One region of the Nonomuraea maheshkhaliensis genome, then DNA from elsewhere that is predicted to be linked to it. Evidence: riboswitches for the same ligand, from Rfam matches in the RefSeq annotation. Region 1 holds a riboswitch; each other region holds the start of a gene.

The links. A riboswitch is a leader RNA that binds a small molecule or an ion and turns the genes downstream of it on or off. The one in region 1 is predicted to bind cyclic di-AMP.
Region 2: it holds a riboswitch for cyclic di-AMP, as region 1 does, so the genes downstream of both, ABFX54_RS39620 (hypothetical protein) here and ABFX54_RS31600 (CHAP domain-containing protein) in region 1, are expected to answer to the same signal.
Region 3: it holds a riboswitch for cyclic di-AMP, as region 1 does, so the genes downstream of both, ABFX54_RS23990 (coiled-coil domain-containing protein) here and ABFX54_RS31600 (CHAP domain-containing protein) in region 1, are expected to answer to the same signal.
Region 4: it holds a riboswitch for cyclic di-AMP, as region 1 does, so the genes downstream of both, ABFX54_RS42460 (C40 family peptidase) here and ABFX54_RS31600 (CHAP domain-containing protein) in region 1, are expected to answer to the same signal.

The regions. Positions count from the first base shown of each region.
Region 1 is NZ_BAAAMU010000056.1:34,094-37,293, reverse strand. Features, by position in the region: gene ABFX54_RS31605 (hypothetical protein) at 165-548, shown strand; gene ABFX54_RS31600 (CHAP domain-containing protein) at 889-1,590, opposite strand; cyclic di-AMP (ydaO/yuaA leader) riboswitch at 1,603-1,739, opposite strand; gene ABFX54_RS31595 (Gfo/Idh/MocA family protein) at 1,857-2,810, opposite strand; gene ABFX54_RS31590 (aldo/keto reductase) at 2,917-3,200, opposite strand, start outside.
Region 2 is NZ_BAAAMU010000086.1:36,313-39,512, reverse strand. Features, by position in the region: gene ABFX54_RS39630 (class I SAM-dependent methyltransferase) at 1-505, shown strand, start outside; gene ABFX54_RS39625 (DUF5302 domain-containing protein) at 599-799, shown strand; cyclic di-AMP (ydaO/yuaA leader) riboswitch at 965-1,097, shown strand; gene ABFX54_RS39620 (hypothetical protein) at 1,281-1,847, shown strand; gene ABFX54_RS39615 (alpha/beta fold hydrolase) at 1,912-2,757, shown strand; gene ABFX54_RS39610 (hypothetical protein) at 2,801-3,172, opposite strand.
Region 3 is NZ_BAAAMU010000035.1:73,282-76,481, reverse strand. Features, by position in the region: gene galT (galactose-1-phosphate uridylyltransferase) at 1-998, shown strand, start outside; cyclic di-AMP (ydaO/yuaA leader) riboswitch at 1,067-1,208, shown strand; gene ABFX54_RS23990 (coiled-coil domain-containing protein) at 1,214-2,170, shown strand; gene ABFX54_RS23985 (M50 family metallopeptidase) at 2,239-3,200, opposite strand, start outside.
Region 4 is NZ_BAAAMU010000102.1:999-4,198, forward strand. Features, by position in the region: gene ABFX54_RS42455 (C40 family peptidase) at 1-657, shown strand, start outside; cyclic di-AMP (ydaO/yuaA leader) riboswitch at 1,195-1,360, shown strand; gene ABFX54_RS42460 (C40 family peptidase) at 1,434-1,955, shown strand; gene ABFX54_RS42465 (gluzincin family metallopeptidase) at 2,111-3,139, shown strand.

The sequences.
Region 1 (3,200 bases):
TGTCACGGAGGCGATGTCTCATCAAACAAGCGGATCGTGGAGAAGGCGAGCAAAGCTGGCCAGGAAGTTCAAGGCTTTCAGGACCAGCGGCGGAGGCCCTGCGGGAGCCCGAGCTTGGCTTGTCACCGGCGACCGCTGCGCTGCCGCGCATGGACCAAGCGGCCATGATCGAGACCTGGCGTCACCTCCTGGACCTTGCCAAGTCCTGGGTGCTGTTCGCCCACGGTACCTGCGTGATCTTGATGGAGCCGGCGGCGGATCTCCAGCAGCAGGCGACCTCCCTTCTGCGGGAGTACGGTCCCGTTCGCCCAGGCACACCGGCCGGAGACTTCAACATCACCGACCTCGACGACGCGCCCGGCTGGGTCGTGACCGGCCACCACCCCGATATTCTCACCTACGTCGATCCCAGTGAACTGGAGAACCACGACGACTTCACGGTCGGCCTCTTCGGCCGCGGCAAGCGTGACCGGGACGGGCACGATCTGGCCGTCATCCACGTCGAAGACAAACGCGCCCAGTGCGGCAGACCGCCTGTTCACCAGTGACAACGTGTTCGTCCCCTGGTGTGGGTCGTGCGCGATCTATCAGGTCAGCCACTGCCTCGCGTCGGTGGGTGCATTGGTGGCCCCGACTTCTACTGACGACACCTGGACCCGTCCGGTAGTCAGGGCAGGTGGTTTGTGGCGAGCGGAGCGAGCGGGGGGTCGGGGGATCGAAAGGGGGCGGGCGCCCCCTCGGGGAGTGCTGTCTGGAACCTCGTGGCGCGAAGCGCCCCCGTGTGGAAGGCCTTGCAGTTGCCCCCGAAGCCCCCGCGCGGGCGTCGTACCTCCGGAAAGGCGCGAGCGCGCGCCCCTCGTGGGGCGCGCGCTCGGGTGGGCGGGTTTGTCAGGCGGCGTATTCCGGGTAGCCGTAGCCGACGACCTGCGACTTCGGACGGACGCGCTCCTCGACCCGGCCGTTGCCGGTGTTGCCTTCGATCGTGGAGATGGTGCCGTTCTGGTTGTCCTTCACGACGAAGCCGACGTGCTGGATGTCGCTGAGGGACTTGCTGCCCTTCCAGGAGAAGAAGACCACGGCGCCGGGCTTGGCGACGTCGCCGAAGCGGTGGTTGGCCCGGAACCACTTGGCGTGGGCGACGGTGTAGGCGTCCCAGCCGACCTGCGGGCGGGCACCGGTCTGCTCGCCGACCCAGGAGACGAACATCGCGCACCAGGCGGCGTTCAGGTACGCGTTGCGGTTGCCGCCGTCGCGGGCGATGGTCTCGGCGGCGCGCTTCGAGTTGGCGTACCACTGCTGGTACTTGGTGCCGCCGCCGGCGGCGTTCTCGGAGGTGCCGATCTGGGCCTTGGCCAGGGACAGGACCTGGTCGGCCGTGACGTTGACCTTGGTCTCTTCGCTCCTGTCACCGGCCTTGTGGGCGGCGGTGGCGGAGTCCGGGTGCCTGGCGGCGGTGGCCGCGGCTACTCCGGTCGCGGTGTCGGCGTTGGCCGCGAGAGGGGCGCCGAGGGCGGAGGCCAGGATGGCTCCGCCCAGGAGGGCGCGGGTGATGCCGGTTTTGGGCGCAGCGGTAAGACGGTACTTGGCCATCGAGGGGGTTGCTCCTTGCTTCCATGCCGCTTACCGGGTTAGCTGACGGGTTCGGGCGTGGAAGCTGCCCTACGGCACCGGAGTGCCGATTCACCCCAAGGACATGGGTCCCCGGTTCCGTACGAAGACGGATTCAGCGGTCACAGGACGATCCTGTGATCTTTCGTGCGATGGTCAGACATAGCCGGACAAACCGGGCGTATGCCTCAAGATGCCTCATAAGGTAATACATGAGGCAAGAGGATTACAAATCCATAAAAGCGCAGTCAGGTGAGTTGTCTGCGCGCGTCGGCCAGAAGTCCCATCATGGCAAGGGATTCATCAAGCGGCATGATCGACGATTCGGTCCTGCCTTCGGCCGTGGCGGCGCGGACTTCGCGAAGCTCCCCGGCGTATCCGTTGTCCGCCGGATCGAGAACGTGCTCTTCCGGCTCCATGGAGGGCCCGGTGAGGAGGATCCGCTTCGGCGCCCAGAACGGCGCCGGGATGTCCGCCCGCATCTGAGTACCCACAACACTGGCCATGTTCGGGTAATTCCCCAGCAACGAGGCCGCCACGAGAGCGTGCCGTCCGCCGGGGTAGAGCAACGTGCCGGCCGCCTCCGCGTCCACTCCGGTCGGGGCCAGGGAGCCGGTGAAGCTGAGGCCCGAGGGCGTGCCGAGGAGCAGCTGAGCCAGGCTGAACGGGTAGATCCCCAGGTCGAGCAGGGCGCCGCCGCCCAGCTCCTGCGCCCACAGGCGATGCGCGGGATCGTACGGGGCGGCGAAGCCGAAGGTGGCCTGCACCGAGCGGAGCTCGCCGAAGCGCGGATCGGCCGCGATCTGCTGGATGAGGGGGTTGAACCGCATCCACATCGCTTCCATCAGGAACACGCCCGCCTCGCGCGCCAGCCGCACCATCTTCTCGGCGTCGTCCACGGTGGCCGCCAGCGGCTTCTCACAGAGCACGGCCTTGCCGGCGGCGATGGCGGCCTCGGCCACCTGGAGGTGCTGGGCGTGCGGGGTGGCCACGTAGACGGCGTCGATCGCCGGATCGGCGCACAGCCGCTCGTAGGAGCCGTAGGCCGACTCCGCCTCCAGCGTCGAGGCCAGAGCCTGCGCTCTGGCCAGGTCTCGTGAGCCGACGGCGCCCACCCGCATGCCCGGTTCGGCGGCTATGGCCGCCCCCACCGTACGCGCGATGCCGCCGGTCGCCGCTATTCCCCAGGTGAATTCTCGCACGCCGCAGATCGTACAGGAAAGGTAAAAATATGGTTATGTGGGGATAAATCGGGCCAGCTCTGAAAGCCCCCCAAGCCTCTCCCGTCACAAAGCGGTGAACCGCCAGTCATGTCACGTTGAACGTGTCAGGATCCGGCCCGATGCGCTGCCCCCTGTTCATCGCCCCGATGGCCGCCATCGTCTCCGGGTCGAGAATGAAGTCGAAGACGTCGATGTTCTCCTTGATCCGCGCCGGAGTGACCGACTTCGGGATGACCACGTTCCCGAGCTGCAGGTGCCAGCGCAGCACGATCTGCGCGGGCGTCCTGCCGCACTTGTCCGACAGCACCGTCAGCGCCGGGTCGGTGAGCAGCCCTTTGCCCTGCCCGAGCGGGCTCCACGCCTCGGTGA
Region 2 (3,200 bases), on a different contig from region 1:
CCAGGCCGCGCACGGCCTGCCCGGCGAGGGGACGCTGCTCGACATCGCCTGCGGCACCGGCCTGGTGAGCCGGGAGTTGGCCGGGCTCGGGCTGCGCGTGCTCGGTGTGGACGCCTCGGCCGGGATGGCCGGGGTGGCCGCCGGCCGGATCGACGTGGTCCTGGGCGACGGGCGCCGGCTTCCCGTGCGTGACCGCTCGGTCGACGCGGTCACCACGATCTGGCTGCTCCACCTGCTCGACGACGCCCGCCCGGTGATCGCCGAGGCCGCTCGGGTGCTGCGGCCCGGGGGAGTGTTCGTCACGACGGTCGACAAGCGGGCCGCGCACGGGCCCGGCGGGCGGCAGGATCCGCCGGACCGGGCCGAACTCGTGGTCGAGGTGGCCGCCGGGCACGGGCTGGTGCTCAGCGGTGAGGCCCGGTTCGCGGGGCACGGCCAGGGGCGCGACGGCGCCGCCGATCCGGTGTTCCGGCTGCTGGCCTTCACCGCGTCCGGAGAGCGGTGAGGGTTGCCGTGCCTGAACCGCCTCGAGGCCGGTTTCGCGTCGTAAGCGGTGTCATGCGAAGCTGTCAGTGTCCCCAACACCTTGGAGGTCCTCATGGCGGATACACCGGAGCCGGAAGTCAGCGAAACTCCCGAGGACGAGATGAAGCGCAAGTTCCGCGAGGCACTGGAGCGCAAGCGCAGCCAGGCCGCGGGCTCGGGCGCGGGTGGCAGGGGCGTCGACCCTTCGAAGATCCACGGGGCGCACGGTCCGGCTGCGAGTAAGAGATCGTTCAGGCGCAAGAGCGGCGGCTGAGGCGGAAAAATCCGAGGGGGTACGGCATGCCCGTGCCCCCTTCTTCATTCCCGGACGAAGGTAGATCTTTCGACCTGTTCGTGGTGGAACGTTTGCGTATGTCCGTTTCCATAGTTAGAGTAACGGCCATTACCAGCCGGTGACCTAGTCCTTACCCAAAGAGACTGCCGACTGGCGCCGAATCCCGAACCCAGGGAACCGGGGACCCACCTCATGGGGTGAATCCGGCCACACGCCGGTAGGGCATCTCCACGCCCGAACCCGTCAGCTAACCCGGTAGGCGTGATGGAGAGGACCGAATACCCCATGCATCAGCGTGTCACACCCCCGGACCGCGTGCCGGCCGCCTACTAGAGCGGCCCCCTTCTCCAAAGGCTCGTCATTTTGCGTATCGCGTAGCGACGTCAGGTGATTTCCCGCTACGCGCCATTCCCCCATGGGCGCAAACTCCCTTGTCCCCTCGCGAAGGGTTTACCTTTTCATGTCTGCCCGTTCTGGCCTGCGTTCCCTCACCCTCCTTACCGCAATCGCCATCGGCACGCTGACCATCGCCGGCCCGGCCGCTCACGCCGCCACCGGCACGGACGAGAAGGTCCTGCTCAAGGGCTCCACCACGGCCTCGTACTTCTGGGACGACGCCTCGGGCCGCGCCGGCGACACCGGCCTCCCCGCCAGTGGCAAGCCCATGCAGAAAGGGCTGGCCGCCAGCCCCAGCTGGCCCCTCATGACCGAGGGGTACGTGATGTACAAGGGCAAGAAGCTGCCCTTCTTCGTGGGCGACCGCGGCCCCGGTGAGCCCTCCAACCGGGGCATCATGCTCGACCTCGACGCCAAGACCTTCGCCGAGCTGACCGGCGGCCGGTTCAACTCCAGCACGCTGGGCGTGGACGGCGTCGGCGGCCAGGGCCACATCGAGATCGACTACGTCATCACCAAGTGGGGCGACGGCCCGGGCAAGAAGAACTACCCGGTCCCGTTCTCGACCCGCGCGTGGGCCGAGCGTGACCACAACCCGGCCACCCCGCCGCAGGACGAGGCTCAGAGCTGATCCCAGGGCTGACCCCCGACGTCCGCCTTTGCGGAGTCAAGACCAGAATGTCATTCTGGTCTTCGTGACCAACCGCGCAGCCGCGAACGGCATCGACATCGCCTACGAGAGCTTCGGCTCACCGCAGGGCCGGCCCCTGCTCCTCATCATGGGCCTCGGCGCCCAGCTGATCCAATGGGACGAAGGGCTCTGTGAGCTCCTCGCGGAGCAGGGGCACCACGTCGTCCGGTACGACAACCGCGACGTGGGGCTGTCCACCCACTTCCACGACGCGGGCGTGCCCGCGGCGGGAGCGCCCGCCCCCTACCTGCTGGACGACATGGCCGACGACGCCGCGGCCCTCATGGACGTGCTCGGCTGGCCGTCCGCCCACGTGGTGGGGGCCTCGATGGGCGGCATGATCGCCCAGGCGCTGACCATCCGCCACTCCGAGCGGGTGCTGACCCTGACCTCGATCATGTCCACCCCCGCCCCGTCCGTCGCCCCGCCCACGGAGGCCGCCTCCGCGGCGCTCATGGGCCGCCCGCCCGCCGACCGCGAGTCGGCGCTTGAGCAGGCGGTGGAGCGGTGGGCGGTCATCGGCTCGCCCGGCTACGAGCTGGATCGCGAGCGGATCACGGAGATGGCCGGGCGTTCCTTCGACCGCAGCTTCGACCCGGCGGGCACGGCCAGGCAGTTCGCCGCCATCATGGCGTCGGGCGACCGTACGGAGGGGCTGAAGGGGGTGCGCGTGCCGACGCTGGTGCTGCACGGCGAGGCCGACCCGCTCGTCCCCGTGGCCGGCGGCCGGGCGACGGCGGCGGCCGTCCCGGGAGCGCGGCTGGTGACCTACCCCGGCATGGGGCACGACCTGCCGCGCGAGCTCTGGCCCGCCTTCACCGCCGAGATCACCAAACTGACCTCCGCCTGAGGCGGCGAGCCGTGGCCCGCGCCGCGCGCGGGCCACGGCGCTGTCAGATCTCCAGCTTCTCCTCGATGCCCCGCAACTGGTGCCGGGCGAGCGCCAGGTTGGCGCGCGAGCGGTCGAGCGCGAGGTAGAGGAACAGCCCCTTGCCGCCGCGCCCGGTGATCGGGCGGATGATGTGGTACTGGGTGCCCAGCGAGATCAGGATGTCCTCGATGCTCTCCTTGAGCCCGAGCGAGTCCATCGTGCGGAGTTTGGCCTTGACCACCTCGGTGTTGCCGGCCGCGGCGATCTGGAGGTCGAGGTCCTTGGAGCCGCCCAGCGTGCCCAGCGCCATGCCGCTGCCGTGATCGACGATGGCCGCGCCGACCGTGCCGTCGATGCTCATCATCTCCTTGAGAGAGACGTCCATTCCGGCCATGTTTCTTCCTCCCTTGTCGTGTTCTGAA
Region 3 (3,200 bases), on a different contig from region 1:
TCGACCGGCGGACGCTCGACCCCCGGCCGGTGGCCTCCGAGCTGCGCTACGACCCGCTGACCGAGGAGTGGATCGCGGTCGCGGGGCACCGGCAGACGCGTACGTTCCTGCCGACCGGCGGCACGTCGGAGTGCCCGCTGTGCCCGTCGTCGGACGAGCGGTCGACGGAGATCCCGGCGCACGACTACGACGTGGTGGTGTTCGAGAACCGCTTCCCCTCTTTCTCCACAAATTTCGGGACTTATCAGGAGGTGGGCGGACTGAGCGAGGTCCGTCCGGGCGTGGGGAGGTGTGAGGTGGTGTGCTTCACCTCCGACCACTCCTCCTCCTTCTCCAGGCTCTCCGACGCCCAGGTGGAGCTGGTCATGGAGGCGTGGGCCGACCGCACGGCCGAGCTCTCCGGGATCGACGGCGTGGAGCAGGTCTTCTGCTTCGAGAACCGGGGCGAGGAGATCGGCATCACGCTCGCCCATCCGCACGGCCAGATCTACGCCTACCCGTACGTCACGCCCAAGGCCAAGCTGCAACTCGGCGCGGCTGCCCGCCATCGGGGGCCGGGCAACCTGTTCGCCGACGTGCTGGCGGCCGAGCGGGCTGCGGGGACGCGGGTGGTGGCCGCCAACGAGCTGTGGACGGCGTTCGTGCCGGCCGCCGCGCGCTGGCCGTTCGAGGTGCACGTGTATCCGCACCGGCAGGTGCCGGACCTGGCGGCGCTCACGGAGGAGGAGCGGGCGGCGTTCGCCCCCCTCTACACCTCGGTGCTGCGGGCCTTCGACGGGCTGTTCGGCGTGGTGATGCCGTACATCTCGGCCTGGCACCAGGCGCCCGTACGCCAGGACAGGGAGCTGGCCTACCTGCACCTGGAGCTGTTCAGCATCCGGCGGGCGCCGAACAAGCTGAAGTTCCTGGCCGGCTCGGAGTCGGCGATGGGCGCCTTCGTCAACGACGTGCTGCCGGAGGAGGCGGCGCGCATGCTTCGATCACAAGTAGATCACTAATTGATTTCCTCTTAAGGTCGCATGACTCGTGATCTACCACTAATATCCCCATAAGCACCGGCCATAACAGCCGTCGCTTGCCTAATCCCGGGCGCGTGGCCCGGGAGCCGGGGACCCGAAACCGCACCTGGGGTGAATCCGCTTCGGTGGTAGGGCGCACTCCCATGCCCGAACCCGTCAGCTAACCCGGCCGGCAGAGGGAGAGGAACACCTACGTGGCGGCTTCGTCCCCCGCGACTCTTGCCATCGGTCTGATCACCGCCGCCGCCGTCGCCGTCCTTCCGGCGATTCCGGCGTCCGCCGCCCCCAAACCCTCGGAGGCGAAGCTCCGGGCGCAGCTCAAACAGCTCAACACCAAGGTCGACAAGCTCATCGAGAAGTACAACCTCAGGCGCGTCGAGCTGGCCAAGGCCCAGCAGGCCGCCGAGGCGGCCAAGGCCAGGCTGGCCACCGCCGAGCAGACGCTGGCCACGGCCGAGCAGCGGGTCGCCGAGATCGCCCGCCTGCGTTACCAGAACGCCGATCCTTCGCTCCCCTTCCTGATGACCCCCGAGCGCGGCAGCAGCGCCGCCCTGCTCGAACAGCTGACGGCCGAGCAGCAGGCGGTCGTGCAGAGCGTGGCCAAGGCCAAGGACGACAAGGAGAAGGCCAGCAAGGAGGCCGCCGCCCTGGCGACCAGGATCAAGGCCGACGCGGCCGAGGTGGACAGTCAGCGCGACGACGCCGAGAAGGTCATCGACGACATCGAGGACAAGCTCAAGGATCTGGTGCCGTTCGCGACGGGCCGCAACTCCGACGGTTCGTGGGCGCCGCAACTGCCGTCCGGCCCTGACCACATCACCCCGCGGACGCGGCTGATGAAGGCCCAGGTGGCCAAGAACTTCGCGCTGCCGTTCTCCGTGGGCTGCTTCCGCGCGGGCGCGAGCGGCGAGCACCCGCTGGGCCGGGCCTGCGACTTCATGATGAGCACGGGCGGCTCGATGCCGTCGGCGGCCAACAACGCCCTCGGCGACCGGCTGGCGGACTGGGCGCTGGCGAACAAGGGCAAGCTGGGCGTCAAGTACGTGATCTGGAAGCAGCGGATCAACCACGGGTCGGGCTGGCGAACGATGTCGAACCGCGGCAGCATCACCGAGAACCACTTCGACCACGTGCACATCTCGATGAACTGACGCCGGGAAAGCCGAACGGGGCCCCTGCCGAGGAGACGGCACGGGCCCCGCGTCATGTTCAGGGGGCGTCAGTTGGTCAGCGTGAGCGGGTTGACCAGGTCGGCGTAGACGAGCAGACCGGCCATGATCATCATCACGATCGCGAGCGCGTACGTCAGCGGCAGCACCTTGGCGATGTCGACGTAGGCCGGCTCCGGCCGCTTCATGACCTTGGCGTACGCCCGCTTGATGCCCTCCCACAGGCCCCCGGCGACGTGACCGCCGTCGAGCGGCAGCAGCGGGATGAGGTTGAACATGCCGATCGCCAGGTTGAAGCCGGCCAGCAGGTTGACGAAGATGGCGATCTTCTTCTCGGTGGACAGGTCGGAGGCGAGGATCTCGCCGCCCATGCGGCCAGCGCCGACCACGCCCACCGGGCCCTCGGGGTCGCGCTCGTCGCCGGAGAAGGCCGCGTGCCAGACGCCGACCATCTTCTCCGGCAGGTTGAGCAGCGAGCCCGCCACCCGGGCGGTCAGCTCGCCCATGTAGCCGACGACCTGGCCGAGGCTCTGCTTCTCCATGACCTCGGTGGGCAGCACGCCGAGGAAGCCGACGTTCTTGTCGATCTTCTCGGGGTCTTCGAGGTTGGGCCGGTCCTGGGCGATGAGCGTGACGCTGAGCGTCATCGGCTTGCCGTCGCGCTCGATGCCGAGTCGCACCGGGCCGGGGCCGTGGGAGCGGATCAGGCGGGTGGCGTCGTCCCAGGAGCCGATCTTCTGGCCGTCGAAGGAGACCATGCGGTCACCGGGCTTCATGCCGGCCTGGGCGGCGGGCGTCAGCTTGTCGCCGGGCGCGCACTGGGCGCGCTGCTCGGAGATCGGGATCACGCAGGTGTGGGTCTCGGGCGAGACGATCGGGGCCCAGGCGGGCAGGCCGATGCCGACCAGCAGGATGCTGAAGAAGACGAAGGCGAGCACGAAGTTCATCGCCGGGCCGCCGGACATGATGATGACCTTCTGCCACCACTTCTTGCGGTAGAAGACGCGGTCTT
Region 4 (3,200 bases), on a different contig from region 1:
GGCATCTTCGGCTCGCCCAACCCGCAGGACATGCTCGCCGGGCTGGCCCTGGCCGGGCAGGTCTCGCAGGAGAAGGCCGAGAAGCTGGCGGCCTTCGACCGGGAGAACCGGGGCCTGAAGGTCGAGCGGGGCAAGGCGCAGAAGGCGCTGCAGGACGCAGACAAGGAGCGCGACGCCGTCGAGAAGGAACGCGCGGAGATCCTCAAGCTGATCAAGGACCAGAAGAAGCTGCTGGAGAAACTGGGGGCCTACAACCCGGGCAACCCCAACAGCGTGGGCCTGAAGTACACCGGCCCCGCCTCGGGCAGCGCGGCTGCGGTGCTGCGGTTCGCGTTCGCGCAGGTGGGCAAGCCGTACCGGTTCGGCGCCACGGGGCCGAGCTCGTACGACTGCTCGGGGCTGACCCAGGCGGCCTGGCGGGCGGCCGGGGTCTCGCTGCCCCGTACGACGTGGCAGCAGTGGGCGTGGGGGGCCAACCGCAAGGTGGACCTCAAGTCGCTGCAGCCCGGTGACCTCATCTTCAGCGCGGGGCTCGGGCACGTCAGCATCTACGCGGGCAACGGGCAGATCGTGCACGCGCCGCAGACGGGTGACGTCGTCAAGGTGGTCAAGCTCTCGTCGTACGGCAGCACGCTGGTGGGGGCCGTGCGTCCGTAGCGACTGGTTTCCTGTCCCGTCGTCCGGCCGCTCTCGGCCGGCGGCGGGATTTTTTCCGCCTCTTCCTACTATGGATCATCGTTCACGAGGCGGAGTCGCGTTTTGGAATCGCCTCGCGGCCTGTGCCGATGCCTACGGCCGCCGCCGTACATATCCGGAAATCTGCCGCGACTGTCCCTCAAGCCGGTCAGAAGTCCCGGGAGCGCTCCCGGGCCCCGAACGCGTGATTTAAGCGGGAAATCTGTGACATAAGCGACAACTTGGGCCTGACAATCTTGGGCTCGCACAAGTGTGAGCAGGGTCACATTTCCATAACATAACCTGGTGTTCCAGCAGGGGTTTCGAATCTGACAAAGTCCTCTGTCTGATCTTTACAGCCGGGCTCACGCTTTGCCGATCCTTGAACTTCCGGCGTAGCTTCTGGCGTCGTCGCGGTGCACAAGCCATGGCCCCGCGAACCCGCATCGGTCCCCTCCCGATGTGCGACAGATAGAAATCCGCCGGTCGTTCCCCGATATCCCCATGTCATTTCACCGGGGCTTCGACCTGCCGAATCCGTGCAGCCAGGAGGCACGGAGCCGGGGACCCAGCGATCCCACGTTTCCCCAGGGATCAGGGGTGAATCGGCGCGCGTATCGCGCCGTAGGGCGACTTCCAGGCCCGAATCCGTCAGCTAACCCGGTAGGCGTTCGTGGAAGACACAAGGAGAAATCCTGTCCAGCTCCCTGCATAACCCCCGTCTGTCCCGCCTTGCCCTGAGTGGCGTAGCGCTCACCATGACCGTGACGGCCGGAGGTGCCATCCTCCTTGCTCCGACGGCTCAGGCGGAGACGACGAGCGAATCGACCGTCACGACGGTGAAGGCGGAAACCACCGCCAAGACCTCGAAGAAGGTCACGGCCGCCCAGCGAAGGGCAGCCAAGGTCGCTCGGCAGCAAGCGAAGGCCCGCAAGGCCGTCGCCGTGGCCAAGAACCAGATCGGTGACCCGTACCGGTACGGAGCCACAGGACCTGGTTCGTTTGACTGCTCCGGTCTCGTCCAGTTCGCCTGGAAGCGAGCCGGAGTGAAGCTCCCGCGGGTGGCGAGCAGCCAGTTCGCCCGCATCAGGAACAAGATCTCCTGGCGGCAGTTGAAGCCCGGTGATCTCATGTTCTTCAACGGGCTCGGCCACGTCGGCATGTACGTCGGCAAGGGCAAGATGATCCACTCGCCTCGGACAGGCGAACGGGTGCGCATCGACAAGCTGGGCGGTTGGCGCCGGTCGTCATTCGTCGGCGCGGTCCGTCCCGGCATGTGAAGAAGCCCCGCCCGGATCCACGGAAAGCCTTCCCGGATCCGGACGGGGCTCTCGCACGTCCAGGGCCGCCCACGGCCCGTCCCCGGCCCATCCGCGGCTCGTCCCCGGCCCTCACAGCGCACCTACGGCCACCCACCAGGCACGTACAAGACCCCATGGCACGTCCCGATGGCGCCCCCGACGGGCCGGGCGGCCGGAACGGCGGTGCGGACCGGGCCGGTGAGGGCGGCGCCGGCTCGGCCGGGATGAAGTCCGTGCGGGTCCGGCTACGATCGGGCTTCGTGTCCGAGCAGGTGAGCCGACGAGCCGTGGTGGCCTGCCTGCTGCTCATCGCCTCCGGCGGCGCGCCGCTCCACGACTCCCCGATCCTTCCCCCGGAGGCGCGCGACCTCTGGCCGGGCCGCGGCACGGTGATCCGCCGCGGACGGCTCTCCACGGTCGTGGGCTCCGGCGCCAGTAGCGGCGGTGAAGACGCCCGCGGCGCTGCGGACGACGACAAGGGCGGCGGCAAGGGCGGGGACGGCAAGGACGGCGGCGGCAGCGGTGGCGGCGGGCTGGAGGAGCTGGCGGTGAGGGCCGACAGGGCGGGGCTCAGGGTCGCCCGAGTGCTCGGCAGGCCGGTGCGCCCGCTGGTGATCGTGCCGGATTCCGCCCAGGAGGCCGCCCGCCTGGCGCGCGTGGCCCGGGTCGACGGGCTGGCCGCGATGGCGGACGGCGGGCGCGTGATCGTCGTTCCCGAGCTCTTCGCCACCCTCACCCCCACCGGCAAGGACGTCGTGCTCGCCCACGAGCTCACCCACGTCGCAGCGGGCACCGACGGGCTCCCGATCTGGCTGTACGAAGGGTTCGCCGACTACGTGGGCTACCGCGACGCCGGGCTGCCCGTGACGACCGTCGCCGCCGAACTGGCCGCCGAGGTGCGCGCGGGACGCCTGCCGGACGCGCTGCCCGGCTCCGCGGACTTCGCGGCGGACGGCCGGGACCCGGCGCGGCCGGCGCGCGCGTACCAGGAGGCGTGGCTGGCGTGTCGCTTCCTCGCCGACCGGTTCGGCGAGGAGACGCTGGTGAGGCTCTACCGCGCGGCCAGGACGACAGGCGCCGACCGGGCGCTCGCCGCGCGGGGACTCACGGTCGCCACACTGACGGCACGGTGGCGCGCGTACGTGCGGGATCAGCTCGGGTGAAGGGGAGCCAGATGAGCGAACGGCAGGACGCGGAGGACTCACCGAGGCGGGACGAGCCCCC